Regions from separate parts of the Shouchella sp. JSM 1781072 genome, predicted to be linked through region 3. Evidence: riboswitches for the same ligand, from Rfam matches in the RefSeq annotation. Region 3 holds a riboswitch; each other region holds the start of a gene.
What was found. A riboswitch is a leader RNA that binds a small molecule or an ion and turns the genes downstream of it on or off. The one in region 3 is predicted to bind thiamine pyrophosphate.
Positions count from the first base shown of each region.

Region 1: linked by a shared signal. The riboswitch ahead of ACE1TH_RS07135 (ECF transporter S component) and the one ahead of thiE (thiamine phosphate synthase) in region 3 are both predicted to bind thiamine pyrophosphate.
Region 2: linked by a shared signal. The riboswitch ahead of tenA (thiaminase II) and the one ahead of thiE (thiamine phosphate synthase) in region 3 are both predicted to bind thiamine pyrophosphate.

Region 1 covers NZ_JBHFQE010000001.1:1,355,463-1,359,708, forward strand. The annotation lists gene ACE1TH_RS07125 (energy-coupling factor transporter transmembrane component T family protein) at 1-431, opposite strand, end outside; gene ACE1TH_RS07130 (ABC transporter ATP-binding protein) at 415-1,845, opposite strand; gene ACE1TH_RS07135 (ECF transporter S component) at 1,842-2,423, opposite strand; TPP riboswitch at 2,523-2,620, opposite strand; gene ACE1TH_RS07140 (HAD family hydrolase) at 2,656-3,459, opposite strand; gene ACE1TH_RS07145 (branched-chain amino acid aminotransferase) at 3,481-4,246, opposite strand, start outside.
Region 2 covers NZ_JBHFQE010000003.1:112,058-116,303, forward strand. The annotation lists gene ACE1TH_RS14450 (AraC family transcriptional regulator) at 1-739, shown strand, start outside; gene ACE1TH_RS14455 (acyltransferase family protein) at 926-1,981, shown strand; gene tenA (thiaminase II) at 2,012-2,683, opposite strand; TPP riboswitch at 2,757-2,859, opposite strand; gene ACE1TH_RS14465 (SDR family NAD(P)-dependent oxidoreductase) at 2,941-3,720, opposite strand; gene ACE1TH_RS14470 (thiolase family protein) at 3,829-4,246, opposite strand, start outside.
Region 3 covers NZ_JBHFQE010000001.1:1,462,866-1,467,111, forward strand. The annotation lists gene thiO (glycine oxidase ThiO) at 1-1,000, opposite strand, end outside; gene ACE1TH_RS07760 (thiazole synthase) at 1,013-1,789, opposite strand; gene thiS (sulfur carrier protein ThiS) at 1,793-1,990, opposite strand; gene thiE (thiamine phosphate synthase) at 1,987-2,616, opposite strand; TPP riboswitch at 2,684-2,794, opposite strand; gene aspA (aspartate ammonia-lyase) at 2,830-4,245, opposite strand.

The DNA of each region.
Region 1 (4,246 bases), 110 kb from region 3:
TAAGCTGGAGGCATATGTAACTGTTGCATTAATGAATAAAATAAATGAACAGGCTTTGTCGTTAAAAGAAACAATAAGCCAAGAGTCGCAAATAATGTTGCCCGTAAGCCAAGATGGATACCTGTATAAAAACTTTCTTCTGTAATATGAACAAGTCCCCATTGGAACCACGTTGTCTCCCCTTGACCGAAAAAAATCATTGTCGTGGACGCTGAGACAAATAAGAATAAAAATGAGGCGATGTACAGACTAACATATCCTTTAGGGTGGCCCGAACAGAACACCGTCAGAATAAGAAAACTTGCAAGCATGAACAAAAGAACATTTGGATTATGAATAAATACAATGAGCCCAAAGATGGCGAGTAAGCATAAAAGTTTGACAGTAGGATTCATTTTCATTAGAAATGTTCCATTAACCGAGTAAGCCACGTTCTTGCCTCCTCTCCCTGCAAACGAGCTGACCTTTTTCAATGACCCACTGTTGCGTAGCAAAATGCTCGACTAACGTTTCATCATGGGTAACCATAAGAATGGTTCCTCCCGCTTGGCGAAAGCGTTCCATTTCATTAAGGACAGCAAAGGTTTGGCTAGCATCTTGTCCAAATGTCGGTTCATCTAACAAAAGAAACGCTTTTTGATTTACAAAAGCTGTCGCTACACTTAGCCGTCTTTTTTGCCCAACCGACAATCGATAAGGATGCATTTGACGGTGTTCTGCGAGACCGAATTGGTAAAGTATGGATGCCACTGCCTCTTCTTGCGCATCGGTTGTTGCCGAATAAACAAGCTCTTGCTCAACCGAAGTTGTGACAAATTGATATTCAGGGTTTTGAAAGACAAAATTCATTCGATCCGTCACGTCTTCTTTGTTTGCAACAGCGTGACCGTTTATGTCATATTGCCCAATATGTGTCAGTAAATTCATTAAACCGTAGAGAAATGATGACTTCCCTGCACCATTCACACCTGTTATACAAATCCAATCTTTTTGATAAACCTTCGCTTGTTTAATGGCAACCAAGCTTTTCTTTTTCCGAAGTAGCGTCCAGTTTGTCAGGGTCAGCATCGTTTTTTCTTTGTTCGGTAAGGACGTCAATAAGGGATTCTGTTGAGTATACTCACGCCAAGCACTCGGATACCAAATTCCTGTTGCCTTAATTTCGTTTCGATAGTGCTGAAAAAAAGATGATGGCTTCGTATCTGCTATAAGTTGTCCATTTTGATTTAGTAATAAGATTCTATCCATGTGAGGCAAGGCTTCCGTCAGTCGATGTTCAACAGCGATGACCGTTTTACCTTTTGTTTGCTTAGCAATTTCTTCCCAAAGCTTCTCTGCTCCATGTGGATCTAATAAAGCAGAAGGTTCGTCTAAAATCATGCATTCTTCATTTTGAATCATAGCAGATGCAAGGGCTAACCGCTGCTTCATCCCCATTGAGAGCGTTTGAATAGCTGTATGTGGTTGTTGATCTGGTAAACCAACTTTGCGCAATATGCGTTTGATAATAGGACGCATCTCTGATGTTGGCACAGACTGATTTTCCAGCATAAATCCAAGCTCCTCATCCATATAAGGCATACAAAACTGCGAATCAGGATCTTGAAAGACGTAACTACATGATGGAAGTTTTAGATTGTCCACCTCAATATTTAATCCGTTTAAAGAATCACTCAAACCTGCAATTACTTGCATTAGCGTGGATTTCCCTGCTCCGCTTGGACCTAGAATTAACACGTTCTCCCCCGGTTTTACTGCCAACGATACACGCTCTAAAATTGTACGACTTGTACTGCTGCTTTGAACTGTTAAGTTACGAAACTGAATGCTGTATGATTGACTCATGAATATGGTTTTCCGTTATGTTCGTTTGGTTGAATGTCACTCAGCACACCTGTTTTTTGCAAAGCTTGCACAAGTTTCGCTGCCAATACGCCTGTAATTAAGATCGCTCCCACTGTCCGAAAAACAATTCGTAGCGTTAAGACCCACGCAGAAAGCTGGCCGATATTTGCATATAGAAAATCTAAACCGAGAGAAGCAAAGCTTGCAAAAACTCCACCTAACATCGCGGTCCAAATTGTAAATACTTTATATCTAAATAAAGCGAACGCGCACTCCATTCCAATCCCTTGAGCAATCCCGTAAATAAGTAAAATACCTCCGTAGGGAGATCCTGCAATGAATTCTCCTGATGCCGCTGCCGTTTCCGCAATAAGTGCAATGAACGGTTTTCGAATAATCAATGCGGCAAGCGTTCCTGCAATAAACCACATTCCATAAATAAGTTGTTCAAGCTGTAATCCAAAGACGCCAACTAAATCACTAATAGGACTCCATAAGCGATACACTACAGCAAATACGGTTGCAATCATGACCGTAACTAAAATATCCACCAACGTTAATTTTTTTCTTTTCACCATTTTCTCTCCATCCCACCACCAAGAAAACCAAAAAAACGCTCCATCTAAACGATGGAACGACGTATGTAAATAAACCGGTTGTGTATTACACATCCCTACAACTTACATATCGCACTTCCCTTCGCTAGCATTATCTAGATCAGGTAAAGGGTTAAGGACAAGTCCTCTCTCAGCTTTTTGCACCCCTAGTGGCTATTAAATTTTATCGTACAAATTAATTAGATCATACTCTCTATTGATTCGCAAGTGATTGTTTTAAATTTTCTAATTCTAATAAATCATGCAGTGAATGGATCTCAAAAGTCGGCTTACTGTCGGTATTGTTCAGCAATTGGTCTCGGTTTAACCAAACAGATGGTATGTTGCTTGCGTTCGCACCCAATATATCCGTATGTAGATTATCTCCGACCATTAACGTTTCATTAGGAGCAATCTCCAAACGAGCAAGGGCTTCTTCAAACATACGTACCTTTGGTTTCCCTTGCCCAAAAGCACCAGAAATTAAAATGTGATCAAAGTAAGGAACAAGCTCTGGCGTCAGTTCTAATTTTGTGTTTTGTAAATCTGGTGAGCCATTCGTGATTAAAACAAGCTGTACGTTATCTTTTAATGCATTTAAAGTTGAAAAAGTGTCCTCATAAACAACTGGGTGTTTTCGTCTTTCAATCGGAAAAAGATGTGCAAGTTCCAACGCAAAAGCCTCATCCTGAACACCAAGCTTTTGTAATCCCCCGTACCACGCTTCTCTTTGGTAGTGTGGAGCAACTTCTCGTAATGCGGCGAAGTCTTCTCCATCGTCACGAAATTCTCCCCATAACCCTTCAAAAGGATTAATGCCAATATTCACTGTAAACGGGTAAGTGTCGTAACCTTGATATAACGTTCTTGCTTCATGGCGTACAAACGATTCTAACTGATTTGGGTCAACGTTTTTTTCAATAGATGCATGAAGACACGTCTGCCGAAATGCAAGCGCGATGCTTTTTTTATCCCAAAGTAACGTATCATCTAAATCAAAGAAAACTGCTTTTATCATTCATTCCTCCGTTAATAACGATTAATCTTGCTCAATCTTAACAATCCAGCCAAGACGATCTTCTTCTTCTCCCACATAAAGCTTCGTTAAATAATCGTAAAGTCGTTGTGCTAATGGGCCTGTCTTATTTTCATTTATAACAATGGTTTCTTCATTCCATTCCAATTGTCCAACTGGTGAAATGACCGCAGCGGTCCCTGTTCCAAACGCCTCTTCCAAGATGCCGTCTCGCGATGCTTGATAAATCTCTTCAATCGACAGCTGTTTTTCTTGAACCGGAATTTCCCATTCTTTGAGTACTTGAATCACGCTATCCCGTGTAACCCCTGGTAAAATACTGTCATTTAATTTCGGCGTAACAACTTCACCGTTCACTTTAAAGAATACATTCATACTTCCTACTTCTTCAATATACTTCTTTTCACTTGCATCAAGCCATAGAACTTGTGCCTTTTCTTTCGCTGTCGCTCGAGCTTGTGCTTTGTAAGCCGAACAATAGTTACCAGCCGTTTTCGCCGTACCAGTTCCGCCTGGCGCTGCACGTGTATAACGTTCTTCAACTAGTATACTAACAGGTGCCATACCTTCTTTGTAATAGGCACCAACTGGCGATAAAATAATCATTAATTTGTATGACTGTGACGGCGCAACACTTAAATTAGTTTCTGTTGAAATAATAAAAGGGCGAATATAGAGAGAAGTGCCGTCTTTTTTTGGAATCCATTTTTTATCAATCGTTAACAGTTCTTTTAAGTACGTTAACACTTGATCCTCATCAATCGCCGGG
Region 2 (4,246 bases), on a different contig from region 3:
ATTAATTTTCCAATACACGATTTCAGGAAAAGGGATCTTAGAAATCAATAATCAAACCTATACGATTAATCAGCATGAAGCATTTATTATTTCCGTTCCTGGTAATCATCGCTACTATTATCCAAAAGATGCGACAGAACCGTGGGAGTTTATTTATATTGCATTACAAGGACCGACTGTAGAAGATATCTCGACACGTTTAACGAAAGAAACCGGACCTATTGTCGAACTATCTCCGGACTCCTATTTAATTCGTTCGCTTTTTTCCATTTACAATGAAACGAAAGCCGACCGACTTCGAGACCCTTATCAAGCCGCAGCACATGGCTATCAATTTTTACTCGAATGTTTTCGGACACTGCACACGAATACACCAAAAGGAGACTCTTATTATTATCAACAAGCTTTCGCATACATCGAATCAAATTTTCATAAACAAATTTCGTTAGACGATGTTGCGGAACAAATTGGGGTATCACGTTATAGCCTCACACGATTATTTAAAAAACAAACGGGCGCTACGCCGATGGAATTCGTTCGTGAACTTCGTATTCGTAAAGCGTGTGCAATGTTAATTCATACAAGTCGCCCTATTAAAGACATTTCATGTGAAGTCGGCTTCCTTGACGTAAATTATTTTCATAAAGTATTTAAACGTTACACTGGATCCAATGCTAGCTTTTTCCGAAAAAAAGGAGACTTCTCGCAAATTTATTTACGGAAAACCAAAGGAGAGTAATATTACAAACGTAACAAGCGAATGTCTTTTTTCGTAATACTGTTCAAAAAAAACGGAAAAGCTTCGGCAATTAACCGCACGTTCATAAAGGTCTGTGTAAAGTCCTTTGAAACCCTTCTCATATGCCATTTTTTACGTATACTAGCTTTTACAATGAACGATTTGATGTAAAGGTGGTGTGCGAAAATGGACAAACGGATTCATTGGATTGATGCAGCGAAAGGCCTTGGAATTATTCTCGTTGTGATGAGTCACGCGCCTATAAACCCAGAACTAAAGGCTTTTCTATTTGCTTTTCATATGCCATTATTCTTTTATTTATCAGGAGCTGTTTTTAAACCAAGCAAACAATCATTCGGATCATTTATAAAGAAAAAGGCAAGGGGACTCTTGTTTCCATACTTCCTTTTCTCTGCAATGACGTATATAACGTGGTTTTTCATCTTTCGTCACTTGTCGTTTACACCTGGCGAAAATGTCGATCCTTTAAATCCTTTCACAGGGATCTTCTTATCAACACCTGAAAATTATCAATTAACCTACAATCCTGCCATTTGGTTTCTCACATGTTTATTTCTTGTTGAGCTCTTATTCTTTTTCTATCATCGTGTCAGCCGGGGCAAGTGGATTGGACTATTTTTAATGACAGCAGCAGGGTTAGGCTATGCTTCTACCTTCCTTAGTTTTTCACTGCCGTGGAATGGTTTTGTCGCCCTTACAGCGGTTGTCTTTTATGGATTAGGATTTTTAACGAAGCACTTGTGGAAAACTTTTTCTTGGAAAGTGGTAATCCCACTATCCTCTGCCCTGTTTACACTTATGTACTTCATTCAATCTGTTAATGAGCGAATTGATATGCGCGGGAATATACTTGGTGAACCATACGTGTTTTACCCAGCCGCACTACTAGGGATGATTGCCTTTCTATTCTTTATCCAAAAGGTGCAGCACTCAAGGTGGTTATTATTTTTAGGTTCTAATTCGATCGTCATCTTACTCGTGCATATGCCTCTACTGAATACGGTTCGTGCTTTGATGCACTACGGCTTTGGTGTAAATCTAGATACTGCAAACACATTGCCTTGGACGTTTCTATTTACAGGCTTAACACTTGCCTTAACCATCCCGTTTATTTATTTCTTTAATAACCATCCATGGTTTCTCGGTAAAAAACAGCCTAAAGCTAAAAAAGAGAAGCGACCGTCTCCAAGGGTTTCTTTTCACGAAAAAGCCGTACCTTAATCAAGGTACGGCTCCATGTTTTCCATTTCTTTATTCAACTGGCCAACTCTCTTGTTTATACGCCATCTCCCAAAACATATACTCATAGCGACTTGTATTCATAAAGATTGCTTCTAAGCGATTAAGCTCTTCTTCTGACTTAGACTCAGCAAGGGCGTCTAGTGTCTCAATAAGCCAGTCTGCAATTTGACCAAATTCATCCGAAGAATACATGCGCACCCATTCTCCATAATATTCATGATCTAAGGCGCCTGGAATTTTTGCCAGCTCAAGACCGATTTCGTAATAACTCCACGCGCAAGGTAAGATAGAGGCAATCAGCTCTGCTAACGATCCTTTTTGGGCTTCAGCTAGCATCGCGCTGCTATATGCTAATGTAACAGGTCCAGGAACTGTAGCTTCTAGCTCCTCGCGACTAACGCCAAGTCGCTCAGCATATGAACGGTGTAGTTCCATTTCCGTATTCAGCGTTTCATCTAATGCGGTTGCAAAACCGGACATGGTCTTTAGATCAGGGGCTAGCACCGTACCCATCGCCATGACTTTCGCATACTCAATTAAATACTTATAATCTTGTTTCAACCAATGTTGAAACGCTTCTTTGGGCAATGTACCGTGACCAATTCCTTGGACGAAAGGATGGTTATGGCTAGCCGTCCATACAGCATCCGCGTGTTTACGAATTCGTTGCGTAAATGACATAAAATCGCTCCTTTAAGCTCCATTTAAAAAACCACTTTCTTTGATTAGGAAAGTGGCTTCACGTCATTGATGGACGAGCTGGCATACACTTCCCTACGCTAGTTCAAACTAGATCAGGTGATAAGGGTTAAGGTCTACTGCCTCTCTCAGCCAAAATGGCACCCCTAGTGGTCTTTTATTCTCTTTCTCCTATCATAGATGAACGGCAATATTTGTGCAAGAAAGACGCGGATCGTTCTCCCTAGCAAAAAACAAGCTTAGCGCATAACGCTCCCGCCAGAAATTTTCACAGACTCCCCTACGATATTTTTGGCTGCATCGGTTAAGAGATAAACAATCGTATTGGCTACTTCTTCAGGTTCTGTAATTCGACCAGACGGCAAATTTTGTTCAACTTCATTTAATTGTTCCTCATAGGAGCGCTTGTTTTGCTTCGCTTTTCGTTCAATTGCACCTTTGCCCATCTCTGTATTAACAAAACCTGGACAAACCGCATTGACGCGCACTTGATTTTCAATCGCTTCTAAGGCAAATGATTGCGTGAACCCAATTAAGGCAAATTTACTACCTGCATAAGCGGAATTTCCATACGTTCCTCTTAAACCAGACAACGACGATACATTCACAACCGCTCCTTCTTGCTCTTGTTTCATCGATTGATACACTTTCTGGGTTAAAAGAATAAGAGAGGTGAAGTTTGTATGCATGATGCTTGTCATCGTCTCTTCGTCCAACTCTTCCACAATCGCTCCACCGCTCATTCCAGCAGAATTCACCAGTCCAAAAATCGGGCCATGTTTCTCAATCGCTTTTTCAACGAGTTGATTTCGCTCATCTTCCACATTTAAATCTGCTGGAACGATTAAAATGTCTTGATATTCTTTTTGTAGTGCGTTTAATTTCTCTTCGTTTCGCCCGGTAACTGTTACTTTAGCGCCTAGTTTAGTCAGTGTTTTAGCCGTAGCTGCACCAATACCACCAGTGGCTCCTGTCACCAAGATGTGTTTGTCCTGTAACGCGTCATTTGCAAAAACCATTGTGTCACTCCTCGATTCATCTTTTGTTCTTTAATAACCGTTTCAGCTTCTTATTAAACGAGTGAATTTCATCTGGAAACCTCCTAACAAAAAAAGAGTTCCCAACGATTAGGAAACTCTCTCGATAATGGTGCTTATTCCTAGCCCTCCAGCGATACAGAGGGTAATGAGCGCATAAGTCCCTTGTCTTCTCTCTAATTCATATAGAGCTTTTGTTAACAAAATTGCCCCCGAAGCTCCAATTGGATGACCTAAAGCAATGGCTCCCCCATTTGGGTTTAATCGCTCATCATCCATATCCATTCCCCACTCTTGTAAAACAGCAAGGGCTTGCGCTGAAAATGCTTCATTTAATTCGATTACATCTATGTCTTTAAACGTTAAGCCTACCTGCTTCAAGGCTTTAGCTGTTGCTGGAACAGGACCAAGTCCCATCTCTTTTGGAGAGACGCCAGCCGCCGCTTGTGCGATAATTTTCGCTCTTGGCTTGACTGATAATTGCGTTAACCCTGTCTGTGAAGTTAAC
Region 3 (4,246 bases):
TTCGATAATGACCGCATGCGAAATAAATCTTTGGATGATCGGTTAATCGACCAATATACGGAAAACCATCTTGTGTAGCTGGTCGCAAGCCGGCCCACTCATGAATAGTCGGTTCATCTTGAAGGGCAGGCAGGATTTTTTTATTCCAGCGCTTTAAGCGATCCATACCTTTTGCTGTAACTGACGTTTCAAAACCAGCAATATCTTCTGAAGCTCCATTTACAATTGTACCATTTGCTTTTGGAACGAGATAGCCTTGACTCGTATAGACAATATGATTAAGTAACGATTCATTTGGACGATACGCACATATTTGACCTCGTATTGGATAGATTGGCAGGTTAAGCCCTAACGTTTCTGCTTGCTTTTGTGCCCAAGCTCCTGTTGTAACGACAACTTGATCTGCTTCAAACACTTGACCCCTAGCTTTTACTTGCACATCATCAGACGATGACGACAGAATCTCTACTTCTCCTAAATGTTCACAAATGTCGACGGATGAACGTTTGCACGCCTCAATTAACGCTTTCACAAAATCTGGAGCGTAAATGTGCGCTTCATTTGGGTAGTAAATCGCTCCTTTTATTTCCTCTGATAGATGTGGCTCAAGCGCAAGCACTTCTTCTTGGTTCAAAATTTGCATATCTTTATTATAGTCTTTTTGCCAAGACGATCTTGTATAAAGAGGAAGTAAGTCCGCTTCATGATAGACACAATGAAGGCTTCCTGATTTTGAATATTCAAAATCGACACCCGATGTTTTTCTTACATATGCTTGCCATTCAGGATATAAAGTTAGACTTGCCAAACTAAAATCAAAAAAAACATCTTGGTCTTCCCCAATCTCTGAAAAAGGAGCGAGCATCCCTGCTGCCGCTCCTGAGGCTTGGCCGCCACACGTGTCCTTTTCTAAAATCGTTACTCGAGTGCCTTCACTTGCCAGCCGTAATGCAATTGATAATCCAATAATTCCGCCACCAATGACGATTATTTTTTCCATTTTGAGCCTCTCCTATTTCATGTACTGTGTTGTTGGGCTACTTGCACTCGCATATGGTTTTTTCGGAATTCTCCCTGCTTCATACGACAGTTCGCCTGCCTCAATCGCTAAACGCATCGCTTTTGCCATTTTAACAGGGTCTTTTGCTTTCGCTACAGGGGTATTCATTAAGATTCCATCCACACCCAGCTCCATTGCTTTTGCAACATCGCTTGGCGTACCTAATCCTGCATCAATAATAATTGGTACATTTGCTTCTTCTACAATTAAACCAATATTGTATTCATTTAAGATTCCAAGCCCTGTACCAATCGGCGCAGCTCCTGGCATGACAGCATGAGCGCCTGCTTCCTCTAGCCGTTTACACAAAATGGGGTCGTCAGACGTATAGGGTAAAACGGTAAACCCTTCTGATACAAGGATTTCGGTTGCTCTTAACGTTTCGATCGGATCAGGCAGCAACGTTTTTTCAGAAGCACTAATTTCAATTTTAATCCAATCACTTAGACCAGACGCTTTTGCTAAACGAGCAATACGAATGGCTTCTTCCGCTGTGGAAGCACCAGATGTATTCGGCAAATACTGAAAATTTTCCCCGTTTAAATGTTGTAAAATCGCATCTTCGGCCGGCGCTTCTAAGTTTACGCGGCGCAAAGCAAACGTTAATACTTCAGCACCAGATGCTTTAATCGCTTCATTTTGAACAAAAGGATTTGGGTAGCGACCAGTACCTAAAAAGAAGCGTGACTGTAATGGCTTTCCGTTTATACGTAAAAGGTTTTTTTTCATTTCTCAACCACCTCCAACAAAATGAACAAGCTCAATTGACTTATTCTCAGATAAGGATGTATTGCTCCAATTTTCACGGGCAATGATCTCACCAGCCATCTCGACAACGAGGAGTTGCCCGTTTAATTCTAGTTCCGCAATCAATTGTTCAATGGTTTCACTTTTTACAGTTCTCTGCTCACCATTTATGAAAAGATTCATGCTTTCGCCTCATTTATCGCCTTTGTCATAGTTTCTGCCGCTGCTTGCACATCTTCCGCTGCTACCACTTCCGTAATGACACAAACGGCATCTGCTCCTGCTTCAATGACTTCGCGGACATTATGAGTTTTAATGCCACCGATTGCTACAAAAGGAATCGAGACATGCGCTTTAATTTCTTTTATATACGAAGTGGTAACTGGATCAACTACGTCTTCTTTACTATTTGTTGGAAAAATGGGGCCGACACCAATATAGTCTGCTCCACCCTTTTCTGCTTCAAGGGCTTCGTCTAATTTGTGCGTAGATACACCAATAATTTTGTCTTTACCGACAAGTTTACGGACTTCAGCCAACGGCATGTCATCTTGACCTACGTGAACCCCATCTGCATCGACTGCCATCGCAATATCAATGTAGTCATTCACTATAAACGGCACGTTATAGGTTTTACAAAGATCATTTAAACGCTTTGCTTTCTCAAACACTTCTTTTCGACTGCTCGTTTTATCTCTTAGCTGTATAAAGTCTGCTCCACCTTTAATCGCCTCTTCCATTACTTGAAGAAGCTCTTTGCCTTCATGAAACGCTTCTCCTGTTATGACATAAAGTTGAAAATCTTTCATTTTGTCTACACTCCTTTACGCAAAAAAACCGTAACCAAAGGGGTTACGGTTTACACGCTCAATTATATGATACGTATGCCGACTTCCCTCCGCTGGTATAAACCAGATCAGGTTAAAGAGTAAAAGAAATTCGTTCTTTTTCTCAGCCCAACTTCATCGGGCACCCCTAGTCTTTTGCTATTTTCTTTTAGTATGACATAAGTGCTTTTGTTTTTAAAGTGGTAAGAAACGAGATCCCGCTATACCAGGTTTAGTCATTTCTTTTGGATCAAGAATTTCGTTTAATTCTTCTTCAGATAAAATGCCACGCTCCAAACAAATTTCTCGCACAGGTCGCTCCGTTTCTAACGCTTCTTTGGCAATGCGAGTGGCCACTTCATAGCCAACGTGAGGATTAATCGCCGTAACAATTCCAACACTATTTTCAACAAGCTCTCGACAGCGGTCGATATTAGCCGTAATACCAGCAATCGCATATTCACGGAATACGCGCATGCCATTTTCAAGAACGGTTAAAGATTGTAATAAATTAAAGACAAGCACAGGTTCCATTACATTTAACTCAAGCTGTCCCGCTTCAGATGCAAGGCTAATCGTATGATCATTTCCAATTACTTGGAAAGAAAGCTGATTGATCACTTCACACATGACTGGATTTACTTTTCCCGGCATAATCGAAGATCCAGGTTGACGAGCAGGTAAATTTATTTCATTTAACCCTGTACGAGGCCCAGAACTCATTAAACGTAAATCATTGGCTATTTTGGATAAATTAATGGCTAATATTTTTAATGAACTTGAAAGTTCAGTATAAGCGTCGGTATTTTGCGTTGCATCTACAAGATCTTCTGCTGTTTTAAAAGGAAGATTTGTAACCGTCGCAAGATGTGTTGCTACTTTTTCAATATACTCCGGTTTAGCGTTTAAGCCTGTCCCAACAGCTGTAGCACCCATATTCACTTCATGTAAATGATTGGCAGAGCGGCTAATTCGTTTTAAATCACGGACTAACACTTTCCGATAAGAACCAAATTCTTGTCCAAGTCGAATCGGCACTGCATCTTGTAGATGCGTACGTCCCATCTTGAGGACATCGTCAAACTCTTCCGCTTTTCCTTCCATTTCCGCAATCAATTTTCGTAACTCATCGGTTAACCCCTGCGTCATATGAAGTGCAGCGATATGAATGGCAGTTGGAAAGGCATCGTTTGTTGATTGAGCCATGTTCACATGGGTGTTTGGGCTAACTTTTAAATAGTCGCCTTTTTCTCCACCTAAAATTTCAATGGCACGATTGGCAATGACTTCATTCGCGTTCATATTAAAGGATGTGCCTGCACCACCTTGAATCGAATCAACAATGAAATGTTCATTTAATTCGCCGTTAATGACATCATCACTTGCTTTCACAATCGCATCAGCAATATGGGGACGTAAAACACCAACGTCTCGATTTGCCATGGCTGCAGCTTTTTTCACAAAACCAAATGCTCGAATCAGTTCTGGATGAGGCGGGTAGCCTGTGATCGGAAAGTTATCCTTCGCTCGTAACGATTGAATGCCGTAATATGCATCCTTTGGTACTTGTTTTTCCCCTAGTAAATCTCGTTCTATACGGTAATCCATCATT